Phenylobacterium zucineum HLK1: one gene and its partner. The protein of the gene in region 2 interacts with the protein of the main gene of each other region in a pairwise test. Links are inferred from orthologs where the notes say so. Each region holds a gene or a part of one and is shown on either strand. Other genes may lie near its edges.

Region 1 (3,816 bases), 1.6 Mb from region 2 along the record:
CGCGCAAGGCCGGGGTCAGGCGGCGATGCTCGAAATCCAGTCCCGCAGCGTCGCGACGACCGGCTCGGAGGGCGCATAGCCGCGGGTGACAACGCCGAAGGCGCCTTCGGCGTTCGGGCCGGCCACGAGGGTCGGGAACCCGGTGACGCCCGCCCGCTGCGAGATGGCGTAGTCGCGCCAGGTCTCCATCTTGGCGTCCTCGGCGTCCCACTGCGCCAGGAAGCGCTCGCGGTCCACGCCCAGCTCGGCGGCCAGATCGGCCAGGGTCTCGGCGGACGTGACGTCCCGGTTCTCGGCGTAGAAGGCCCGTTGCAGGCGGCCGAGATAGCCCGCGGCCAGCTCTTCGCCCTCGCGCCGGACGACCACCACGGCCCGGGCCGCCGGGTCCGTGTCGTAGAGGAAGCCCTCGCGGTCCAGAACCGCCTCGTCGAACGGCAGGCCGGTGGCCTCGTGGACGTGGCGCCAATGGCCGGTCACCTGGGCCTTCGCCTCGTCGGTCATCGGCGTGTCCGTGCCGGGCCGCAGCCCGCCCATCACCACCCGGATCGGCAAGGCGCGGCCGAAGGCGCGGTGGATGTCCTCGATGACGGGCGAGAAGCCGTAGCACCAGGAGCACATTGGATCGGCGAAGTAGATGAGGTGCGGCGCGTTCATGGCGACCTCCCGTTCGCAAGTCTTGCAGCGAACGGCGGCCAGGTCACGCGAGTTTCATCGCCGGCCCCAAGGGCCGGGAATTGTCGAACCATGCCTGCGGGAACCTCCGGCGCGGTTCGTACGCTGAAGGTTCACCACAGGGACGGAGTACATGGTGCAATACGCGGTGACGCTAAAGGACGGAGACTGGACCGTCTTCGGCGAAGGAGAGCCCCTCGCGCGGGGGCTCACGCGGTCGGCCGCGATCCAGATGGCCAAGGACCTGGCCTTCGAGGCCGAGGAGCGCGGCGAGACCGTCGAGCTCCTGATCCAGGGCTATTACGGCGAGATGTCCCGCAAGGTGACCGGCGTCGCCGACGACTAGCGGCGGCCCTGGGCCTTCATTTCGCGCTTAGCGCGCGCCTCGGCCTTGGCAGCGGCCTTGCGAGCCTTCCGCTCGTCGCGCTTCAGCTGGAGCTGGAACTCCTCGTCGTTCTCGCGAGCGAGACGGGCCTCTTCCTCGGCCTTCTCCTTGGCGAGACGGGCGGCTTCCTTCTCGGCCGCGCGCTTGGCGCGCACCTCGGCCAGTTCCCGCGCCTTGCGCTGCTCGCGGGTCTCGAACACCTCGCCCTCGGCCCGGACGGTGGGCTTGGGCTTGAACTTTTCCAGAAGGGCCTTCCGGGCCTCGGCCTGCGCGGCCAAGCGCTCGGAGAAGTCCGGAAGCTTGGACTCTCTCATGCTACCTTGAATCTAGGAATGGGCTGTGCCGGGGGTAACCCCCCGGCGGCGAAGTCGTTGCGGCTCAGCCGACGATTTCGTCCTCGGTGAAGAACTGCGCGATCTCGATCTTCGCGTTCTCCAGGCTGTCCGAGCCGTGCACCGAATTCTCGCCGACGCTCTCGGCGTACAGCTTGCGGATCGTGCCGTCGGCGGCCTGGGCCGGGTTCGTCGCGCCCATGACTTCGCGGTAGCGGGCCACGGCGTTCTCGCCCTCCAGCACCTGCACCACGACGGGGGCCGAGGTCATGAACTCCACCAGCTCGCCGAAGAACGGGCGCTCCTTGTGGACCTCGTAGAACTTCTCGGCCTGGGCGCGGCTCATGCGGATGCGTTTCTGGGCGACGATGCGCAGGCCGGCGTCCTCGATCACCGCGTTGACCTTGCCGGTCAGGTTCCGCCGCGTGGCGTCCGGCTTGATGATCGAGAAGGTGCGTTCGGTCATGGGTCTTCTTGTTCTTGTGCGTCAGGGAGGGATCGCGGTCGGCCCGCGAGGTGGCGCGCTCTATAGCGGCAAGGCCCCGCCTCGCCAAGGGCGCTGCGATGCAACAATCGCTGACGAAGCCGCCGCGGTCTGCTATGGGCGGCCCCGGTCAGGCGGCGGCGCGGCGAATTTCATCCTGACCTTCCCTTCATTCGCGAGACCGGCGACGCGCGGGTCCGCGTCCGCTCGCCCATTTCCGTTCCGTTCCCGTTTCCGCTGATGCTGCAGATCAACGACCTCGTCTTCGACGCCTGGGGCCGCCGGTTCTTCGACCAGGCCTCGGTCACCTTGCCCAAGGACGCCAAGGTGGGCCTCGTCGGCCGCAACGGCGTCGGCAAGTCCACCCTGTTCCGCCTGATCCTCGGGGAGTTCACGCCCGGGTCCGGCGAGATCGGCCTGCCGCGGGCGGCGCGGATCGGCTCGGTCGACCAGGAGCACCCCGCCACGCCGGTCCCCCTGCTGGAGACGGTGCTCGCGGCAGACGTCGAGCGCGCCAGCCTGCTGGAGCGGCTGGAGACGGCCACGCCCGAGGAGATGGGCGAGATCTACAACCGCCTGATCGCCATCGACGCCGACCGGGCGCCGTCGCGCGCCGCCGAGATCCTGTCGGGCCTGGGGTTTTCGGAGCCCGATCTGGCGCGCCCCATGGCCGAGTTCTCGGGCGGTTGGCGGATGCGCGTGGCCCTCGCCGCGGCCCTGTTCGCCCAGCCCGACCTGCTGCTGCTGGACGAACCGACCAACTACCTCGACCTGGAGGGCGCCCTCTGGCTCGAGGCGCGGCTCAAGAAGTATCCCCATACCGCCATCGTGATCAGCCACGACCGCGAGCTGCTGAACAACTCGGTGGACCACATCCTCCACCTGAAGGACGGCAAGCTCGAGCTCTACGCCGGCGGCTACGACAGCTTCGAGCGCCAACTGACCGAGAAGCTGCGCCTGCAGGAGGCTGCGCGCGTCAAGATCGAGGCCAAGCGCGCGCACATGCAGTCCTTCGTGGACCGCTTCCGCGCCAAGGCCTCGAAGGCCCGCCAGGCCCAGTCGCGCCTGAAGGCCATCGCCAAGCTGCCGCCGGTTTCGGCCGTGGTCGAGGAGCACGTCGCCCCGTTCCTGCTGCCGTCCCCGGAACGTCCCCTGCCCCCGCCGCTGCTGCGGCTGGAGGAGGCCGCGGTCGGCTACGGCGGCCCGCCGATCCTGAAGAAGCTCGACCTGCGGCTCGACCTCGACGACCGCATCGGCCTCCTGGGGGTCAACGGCGCGGGCAAGTCCACCTTCGCCAAGCTGGTGGCGGGCGCCCTTCAGCCCGAGGCGGGCCGGCTGCTGCGCTCCCAGCGGCTCAAGGTCGGCTGGTTCCACCAGCACCAGATCGAGGCCATGGATGCGGACGACACCCCGCTGGAGATCATCCGCCGGGCCATGCCGGACGCCACCGAGGCGAAGCGCCGCTCGGTGATCGCCCAGTTCGGCTTCAGCCACGAGAAGGTCGAGACCAAGGTCGGCAGCCTGTCCGGCGGCGAGCGCGCGCGCCTGCTGCTGAACCTGGTGGCCATGGAAGCGCCGCACCTGCTGATCCTGGACGAGCCCACCAACCACCTCGACATCGACAGCCGCCGCGCGCTGCTGGAGGCGCTGAACGACTACGAGGGCGCGGTCATCCTGATCACCCACGACCGCTCACTCATGGAGCTGGTCGCCGACAGGCTGTGGCTCGCCGCCGACGGCACGATCCAGCCCTTCGACGGCGACATGGAGGACTACGCCCGCTTCGTGCTGGACCGGGCCCGGATCGCCGCCCGCGCTCCGACCCAGGTGAAGGCCGAGGCGCCGCCGCCTCCCCCGCCGCCGCCGGCCGCGAAGTCCAAGGTTCCCACGGGCCCTGCCCGCCGCCGCGCCGAGGCCGCAGAGGCCGCCCTGGGCAAGGCCAC
Region 2 (7,532 bases):
GGGCGGCCAGGGTGACGAGGCCCGTATCGTGCGGCCGCGGCGAGACCTCGGAGAACCAGACCTCGTCGCCCTTCACGAACAGCTCCACGCCGAAGATCCCCAGTCCGCCCAGGGCCTCGGTGACGGCCGCCGAGATCTCGCGGGCCCGGGCCAGCGCCGTCTCGGACATCGGCTGCGGCTGCCAGCTTTCGACGTAGTCGCCCTTGACCTGCCGGTGGCCGATCGGGGCGCAGAAGCTGGTCTCGACCTTGCCCTCCCGCAGGCTGCGGACGGTGAGCTGGGTGATCTCGAAGTCGAAGTCCACGCGGCCCTCGACGATCACCCGCGGCTGCTCCACCCGGCCGCCCTCAAGGGCGTAGCGCCAGGCGCCCGCGATCTCCTCGGGCCTCTCCACATAGGACTGGCCCTTGCCGGACGAGCTCATCACCGGCTTCACGAAGCAGGGAAAGCCGGTCACCTCGGCCGCGGCCCTGGCCAGCTCGGCCTCGGAACCTGCGAAGGCGTAGGCGCTGGTGGGCAGCCCCAGCTCCTCGGCGGCCAGCCGGCGGATGCCCTCGCGGTTCATGGTCAGCTGGGCGGCGCGGGCGGTGGGGATGACGCTCGCCAGCCCCTCGGCCTCGATGCGGACCAGCTCGTCGGTGGCGATCGCCTCGATCTCGGGGACCACCAGGTGCGGCCGCTCGGCCTCGATCACGCGCCGCAGGGCCGCGGGGTCGGTCATCGTCACCACGTGGCTGCGATGGGCCACCTGCATCGCCGGCGCGTCGGCGTAGCGGTCGACGGCGATCACCTCGCAGCCCAGCCGCTGCAGCTCGATGGCCACCTCCTTGCCGAGCTCGCCCGAGCCCAGCAGCATCACCCGGACCGCGGTCGGCGAGAGCGGCGTGCCGAGACGCATCGTCCTACAGCTTCGCCTTGGCCGCCGCCGCCACGGCCTCGGCCGTGATGCCGAAGTGCTTGTAGAGCGCCTTGTCCGGAGCGCTGGCGCCGAAGCCTTCCATGCCCACGAACACCCCGTCCGAGCCGATGAAGCGGTCCCAGCCCATGCGCACGCCGGCCTCGACCGCCACCCGCACGTCGGTCTCGCCGATCAGGGTCTCCTGGTAGTCCCGGGGCTGGGCCTCGAAGAGCTCGAAGCAGGGGACCGAGACGACGCGGGCGCCGATCCCTTCGGCCTCCAGCAGGTCCCGGGCCGCGAGCGCCACGGGCACTTCCGTGCCGCTGGCGAAGATCGTCACCAGCGCCGGCTTGGTGGCGGCGGCGAGCTGGTAGGCCCCGCGCGCCGACAGGTTCTCGCCGATCGGCTGGGTGCGGACGGCGGCGGTCTTCTGGCGCGACAGGGCCAGCACCGAGGGCGTCGCCTTGGCGTCCAGGGCCAGCTTCCAGCACTCGGCGGTCTCCACCGCGTCGGCGGGGCGGAACACGTTGACGTTCGGCATGGCGCGCAGGGACGCCAGGTGCTCGACCGGCTGGTGGGTCGGGCCATCCTCGCCGAGGCCGATGGAATCGTGGGTGCCGACGTGGATCACCCGGATGCCCATCAGTGCGGCCAGTCGGATCGCCGGGCGGCTGTAGTCGGTGAAGACCAGGAACGTCCCGCCGTAGGGGATGACGCCCCCGTGCAGGGCCAGGCCGTTCATGGCGGCGGCCATGCCGAACTCGCGCACGCCATAGTTCACGTAGCGGCCGGCGTAGTCGGGCGCGTCCAGGATCGGGGTGTTCTTGACGAAGGTGTTGTTCGAGCCGGTCAGGTCGGCCGAGCCGCCCACCAGTTCGGGGATTTCGCCGAAGATCTTCTCCAGCACCGCGCCGGAGTGCTGGCGGGTGGCGGCGGCCGGCGCCTTGGCCTCGGCGTCGGCGATGAACTGGTCGAGGGCGGCGAAGGCGGTCTTGGGCAGCTCGCCCGCCATGGCCCGCTCGAACTCGCCGCGCAGGGTCGAGGCGGCGAGGCGCGCCTCCCAGGCCTTGCGGACCTTGGCGCCGCGGCGGCCGGCCGAACGCCAGGCGCGCGCGATCTCGTCCGGCACCACGAAGGGTTCGTGCGGCCAGCCGAGGTTCTCGCGGGTCTTGACGACCTCGTCCTTGCCCAGGGCCTTGCCGTGCACGTCGTGGGTGCCGGCGAAGGTGGGCGAGCCCTTGCCGATGATCGTCTTGCAGGCGATCAGGCTGGGGCGGTCCTGCCTGGTCGCCCAGGCCAGCGCGCGGCGGATCTGGCCGAAGTCGTGGCCGTCGATGCGCTTCACGGCCCAGCCGGCCGCCTTGAAGCGGGCCAGCTGATCGGTGGCGTCGGACAGGCCCACGTGGCCGTCGATGGTGATGTCGTTGTCGTCCCAGAGCACCGTCAGCTTGGCGAGCTTAAGCCGGCCGGCCAGGCTGATGGCCTCGTGGCTCACGCCCTCCATCAGGCAGCCGTCGCCGGCCAGCACCCAGGTGCGGTGATCGACCAGGTCGCCGCCGAAGCGGGCGGCCAGGTGCCGCTCGGCCATCGCCATGCCGACGGCGGTGGCCAGGCCCTGGCCCAGCGGGCCGGTGGTGGTCTCGACGCCGGGCGTGTGGCCGTACTCGGGGTGGCCCGGAGTGTTCGAGCCGAGCTGGCGGAAGTTCCGCAGGCTGTCGAGGGTGACCGCCTTCACGCCCGACAGGTGCAGCAGGCTGTAGAGCAGCATCGAGCCGTGGCCGGCCGACAGCACGAAGCGGTCGCGGTCGGCCCAGTCGGGGCGGGCGGCGTCGTACTTCAGGAACTTCGTCCAGAGCACCGCGGCGACGTCGGCCATGCCCATCGGCATGCCGGGGTGGCCGGAGTTGGCCTGCTCGACGGCGTCCATCGAGAGTACGCGGATGGCGTCGGCCATGGTGTTGAGCGGCGCGGGCATGGGTCCTTGCGAGTCGTTAACGGCGGGGGCTGCGGGCGCGCCCTCGCACGTAGGGGCGCGGGGGTCAAGAAAAGGGCCGATTCACATTGGAGACGACGCGCTTTAGAAGAGGCTCGTAAGCCTTTGGGGAGTCACGCATGAACCCGGGCGAGAGCGCACTGGATCTGGCGGCCAAGCGGTTGGAGCGCGCCGTCCACGTGTTGGAGCAGCGGCTGGCGGAGAAACTGCGGCAGGCGGGGGCCGAGGCCGGCGGCCTGTTCGACCAGGACCGCGCCAACCTCGCCGCCGAGCTCGACCGCGCCAAGGCTCGCGAACGCGAGCTGGAGGAGGCGGGCGCCCAGGCGTCCGAGGCGCTCGGTCGCGCCATCGAAGAGATCAAGGCCGCCCTGAACGGTCAGGCCGCGGGAGATCGATAGCCATGGCCCAGGTGAGCATCGAGGTGAACGGCCGTCCCTATGCGGTCGGCTGCGAGGACGGCCAGGAGCACCACCTGCAGGAGCTGGGCCGCATGTTCGACCAGCAGGTCCGCCATGTCTCCGCCGACATGGGCCAGCTGGGCGACACCCGCCTGTTCCTGATGGGCGCCCTGCTGCTGGCGGACGAACTGGCCGACGCCAGGAACCGTCTCGCCGCGCTGCAGGTCGAGGTCGGCAAGCTGCAGGCCGACCGCTCGCGGCTGGAGACCCGCGCCGTCGCCGCGCTGGAGACCGCGGCCCGCCGCATCGAGAAGCTGGCGAGCGACGAGGCCGCCTAGGCCCGGCGCGCCTTCCGGGCCAGCTTGGCCAGGGCCGGGACCAGCTCGGCCTCCTCCACGCGACGGTAGGGGCTGGTCGCCGGGACCTCGGCCACAAGCCGCCGATGGGCCTTGCCGAGGTTGTGGTAGGGCATCCGGGGCAGCAGGTGGTGCAGGGCGTGGTAGCGCAGGCCCACGGGCGCCCAGAGGAACGGCAGCAGCGCGGGCGGCGGCACGTTGACGCTGTCCAGGAACTGGCCCTCGAAGCTCATCTTCGAGCCGTCGTTCTCCCAGTAGTGCGCCACCGCCGTGCGGAGCTGGTTCACCAGGGCGAAGACGGCGTAGACCGCCACCGCGGTCAGGATCGCCCGGAGCGGAATGACGCCCGCGGCGGTCAGGCCGATCACCGTCCAGCTCCACAGCCAGCAGGCGATCTCCTGGGCCAGCCACGGCGCCCTGCCGGCCCGGTCGAGGTCCTCGCGGGAAAAGGCGGTGTTGATGGTCATGGCCGAGGTCTTGGCGATCACCCAGCGGCGCAGCGCCGGGACCAGGAACGAGACCGGCGCCAGCACGGCGAACCGCAGGATCACGCCCACCGGCGCGAGGAGGGCGATCAGCACGAAGCCCAGGAGGCTGGAGAGCGGCAGGCGCGCCAGCGGCATGTACTCGGGATCGCGCGTCGTGCCGTAGCGGTCCTTGGCGTGGTGCAGCATGTGCACGCCCTCGTACAGCAGCGAGGGGGTCAGGAAGGGCACGCCGATCAGCAGGTTCCAGCCGAAGTGGAAGCCCGGCAGTTCGTCGCGCCGCTGGTGCGTCAGCTCGTGGATGAAGCTGACGCCGCGGTAGAGCGCCAGGACGCAGACGGCGGCGGCCGCCAGGGCCCACGGCGGGCTCGCCGTCGCGGCGATCCAGAGGCTGAGCCAGGTGACGGCCGCGGTGGCGACGAGGTCCAGCCAGTAAATCCGCGGGTTCGGCCGCATCAGGTCGCGCGTCAGGTCGTTGGCCAGGCGGGCCAGGGACGGCGAGGCGGCGGCGGAGGCGAGCGTTTCGGTCACAGCGGCAGACTTAGTGATGCGGCCGGCGGCCCCCAAGCGAAATTCCGCGCCCGCGCGCACCGGCCGCGCTTGAGGCCGGGGGGCGGGCGCACTACCTTCCCTCTCCGGCGGGTCCTGCTGCGGCTCGCGTCGAAGGCGACATATCCCAGCGACCTTAATTCACTCGAAGGGAGCTGTCCCTGCCCGGGGCCGTGGTCTCGGGTATACGGCGCCCACCTGGTACGCCAGGTCGAGGGGATTTACGGACCTTCACGGCTCACGCGGCGCCGCCACCTTCTTTTCCGCTGCCGGGCGGCTTTCCGCTATAGAGCGGGGGTGGAGACGAACCTCGACAAGACCGCCCTGCGCAAGCGCCTGCGAAGCCGGCGGCGGACGCTCGCGGCCGAGCGGCGGGACGCGGGCGAGCAAGCCGCCGCCCGCCTGCCGCTGGAGGCGCTGCCGCCCTTCGACAGCTTCGCGGTGTACCGGCCGCTGGGCTCGGAGATCGACCCCGGCCCTCTCCTGGCCCGCCTGCTGGACACCGGGGCCGAGCCCGCGCTGCCCACCGCGATCGCCCGGGACCAGCCGCTGGAGTTCCGCCTGTGGGACAGCCGCACGCCGCTGCAGCTGGACGCCCTCGGCATCCCCGCCCCGCCCGCCTGGGCCGACACGGTGGAGCCGGACCTGGTGGTCTGCCCGCTGCTCGCCTTCGACCGCCGGGGCGGGCGCCTGGGCCAGGGCGCCGGCCACTACGACCGGACGCTGTCGAACCTTCGCGCCACCAAGCCGGTTTTCGTCCTGGGCCTGGCGTTCGCCGGGCAGGAGCTGGACGAGATCCCGATGGAGCCGCACGACCAGAGGCTCGACGCCATTCTGACCGAGACGGATTTCATCTCCGTCGCTAGAGACACCCGATGAGATTCGCCTTCTTCGGAGACGTGGTGGGGCGGTCGGGCCGCGAAGGACTGGCCTCGCACCTGCCCAGCCTGAAGCGCCAGCTCCAGCTCGACTTCGTCATCGTCAACGCCGAGAACGCCGCCGCCGGCTTCGGCATCACCGAGGCCACGGCGAACGAGCTGTTCGACGCCGGCGCCGACTGCCTGACGCTCGGCAACCACTCCTGGGATCAGAAGGAGGCGCTGACCTACATCGTCCGCGAGCCCCGGCTGATCCGCCCGCTCAACTACCCGCCCATGGCCCAGGCGCCAGGGCGCGGCGCGCAGCTGTTCGACACGCCCTCGGGCCAGCGCATCCTGGTCGTGAACCTGCTGGGCCGCGTCTACATGGACCCGCTGGACGACCCCTTCGCCGCCGTGGACCGCGAGCTGGAAGCCTGCCCGCTGGGCGCCGTCGCCGACGCCGTGGTCGTCGACATGCACGCCGAGGTCAGCTCCGAGAAGATGGCCATGGGCCATTTCTGCGACGGGCGGGCCAGCCTCGTGGTGGGCACCCACACCCACGTGCCGACCGCCGACGCCCAGATCCTGCCGGGCGGCACCGCCTATCAGACCGACGCCGGCGCCTGCGCCGACTACGACAGCGTGATCGGCAACCAGAAGGAGGAGCCGCTGCGGCGGTTCACCACCAAGATCTCGGGCGGCCGCTACAAGCCCGCCGAGGGGCCGGCCACCGTCTGCGGCGTGTTCGTCGAAACCGACGCCAGGACCGGCCTCGCCCGCCGCATCGAGCCGATCCGCGTGGGCGGGCGCCTGAAGCCGACGGTGCCGAGCCTGGAGGTCGTGGCGGCCGACTAGGACCGCCTCAGGCGACGTCGCGGGGCTGGTGGCGGGCGGCCATCACCCGCTCGATCGCCGCGAACAGCTCGGCGGGCTGCACCGGCTTGCCCTGCAGGGCGTCGAAGCCCAGGGCCTTCAGCCGCTCCTCCTCGCCCGGCGCGCCGTCGGCGGTCAGCGCGATCACCGGGATGTCCTGCGGCCCCGCCGTCCCGGCGCGGATCCGCCGAACGGCCTCGAGGCCGTCCATCACCGGCATGTGCACGTCCATCAGCACGAGGTCGAAGAGATCCACCTGCAGGCGCTCCAGGGCGTCGGCGCCGTGGACCGCGGTCTCCACCGCCGCGCCGGCGGCTTCCAGCAGCGCGCGGGCGACCGCCAGGTTGATCGGGTTGTCGTCGGTCACCAGCACGCGCAGCGGCGGCAGCGCGACCTCCGGAGCCTCGGACACCTCCACCGGCCCGCCCTCCGCCGCCGGCAGCGGCAGCCACACGCGGAAGGTCGAGCCGCGGCCCGGCTCGCTCTCGACGCCGATCTCGCCGCCCATCATCGTGGACAGCCGGTGGCAGATGGACAGGCCCAGCCCGGTGCCGCCGAACCGCCGCGCCGTCGAGGCCTCGGCCTGGCTGTAGGGGCGGAACAGGCGGGCCACCTGTTCGGCGGTCATGCCGGGGCCGGTGTCGCTGACCAGGATCTCCACGCCGCCCTCGCCGTCGGCGTGCGGCGCCCGGCGGAGCGCCAGGGCGACGCGGCCCGCCTCGGTGAACTTCAGCGCGTTGGAGAGCAGGTTCAGGATGATCTGCCGCACGCGGGTCTCGTCGCCCAGCACGTGCGCCGGCAGCTCGGGGTCGATGTCGCAGTCGAGCTCCAGGCCCTTGGCGGCGGCGGCCTCGGTCCACAGCTGCAGCGACTGCTGGCTGACGGCGCGCAGGTTGAACGGGGCGACCTCCAGGTCCAGCCGGCCGGCCTCGATCTTCGAATGGTCGAGCACGTCGTTGAGGATGGCGAGCAGGCCGTCGCCCGAACGGACGATGGTGTCGGCGTACTCCCGCTGGCGGGGCGACAGGTCGGTCTGCTGCAGGGCCCGCGCCATGCCCATGACCCCGTTCATCGGCGTGCGCAGCTCGTGGGTGACCATGCTGAGGAAGGCCGACTTGGC

Evidence for each region.
Region 1: the proteins of PHZ_RS17655 (region 2) and ndk interact in binary tests that used the Escherichia coli proteins (3 or more experiments, as listed by UniProt). The link is inferred for Phenylobacterium zucineum HLK1 from one-to-one orthologs.

What each region holds. Positions count from the first base shown.
Region 1 is NC_011144.1:2,036,424-2,040,239, forward strand. Bases 146-3,143 are described here. They hold ndk (nucleoside-diphosphate kinase), read right to left. Parts: upstream 1,856-3,143; coding sequence 1,436-1,855; downstream 146-1,435. Other genes in these bases: PHZ_RS10020 (DsbA family protein), read right to left, coding at 146-654; PHZ_RS10025 (DUF2188 domain-containing protein), read left to right, coding at 806-1,018; PHZ_RS10030 (DUF6481 family protein), read right to left, coding at 1,015-1,371; PHZ_RS10040 (ABC-F family ATP-binding cassette domain-containing protein), read left to right, coding at 2,114-3,143. Outside these bases: more of PHZ_RS10020, read right to left, coding at 16-145; more of PHZ_RS10040, read left to right, coding at 3,144-3,816. UniProt on the Escherichia coli protein: Major role in the synthesis of nucleoside triphosphates other than ATP. The ATP gamma phosphate is transferred to the NDP beta phosphate via a ping-pong mechanism, using a phosphorylated active-site intermediate.
Region 2 is NC_011144.1:3,613,672-3,621,203, reverse strand. The notes cover bases 3,811-6,767. They hold PHZ_RS17655 (5-formyltetrahydrofolate cyclo-ligase), read left to right. Parts: upstream 3,811-4,976; coding sequence 4,977-5,558; downstream 5,559-6,767. Other genes in these bases: PHZ_RS17645 (ATP-binding protein), read right to left, coding at 6,402-6,767; PHZ_RS17650 (TIGR00282 family metallophosphoesterase), read left to right, coding at 5,555-6,394; PHZ_RS17660 (fatty acid desaturase family protein), read right to left, coding at 3,811-4,661. Outside these bases: purT (formate-dependent phosphoribosylglycinamide formyltransferase), read right to left, coding at 1-898; tkt (transketolase), read right to left, coding at 903-2,873; PHZ_RS17670 (DUF4164 family protein), read left to right, coding at 3,011-3,289; PHZ_RS17665 (cell division protein ZapA), read left to right, coding at 3,292-3,627; more of PHZ_RS17660, read right to left, coding at 3,624-3,810; more of PHZ_RS17645, read right to left, coding at 6,768-7,532. UniProt on the Escherichia coli protein: Involved in the removal of 5-formyltetrahydrofolate.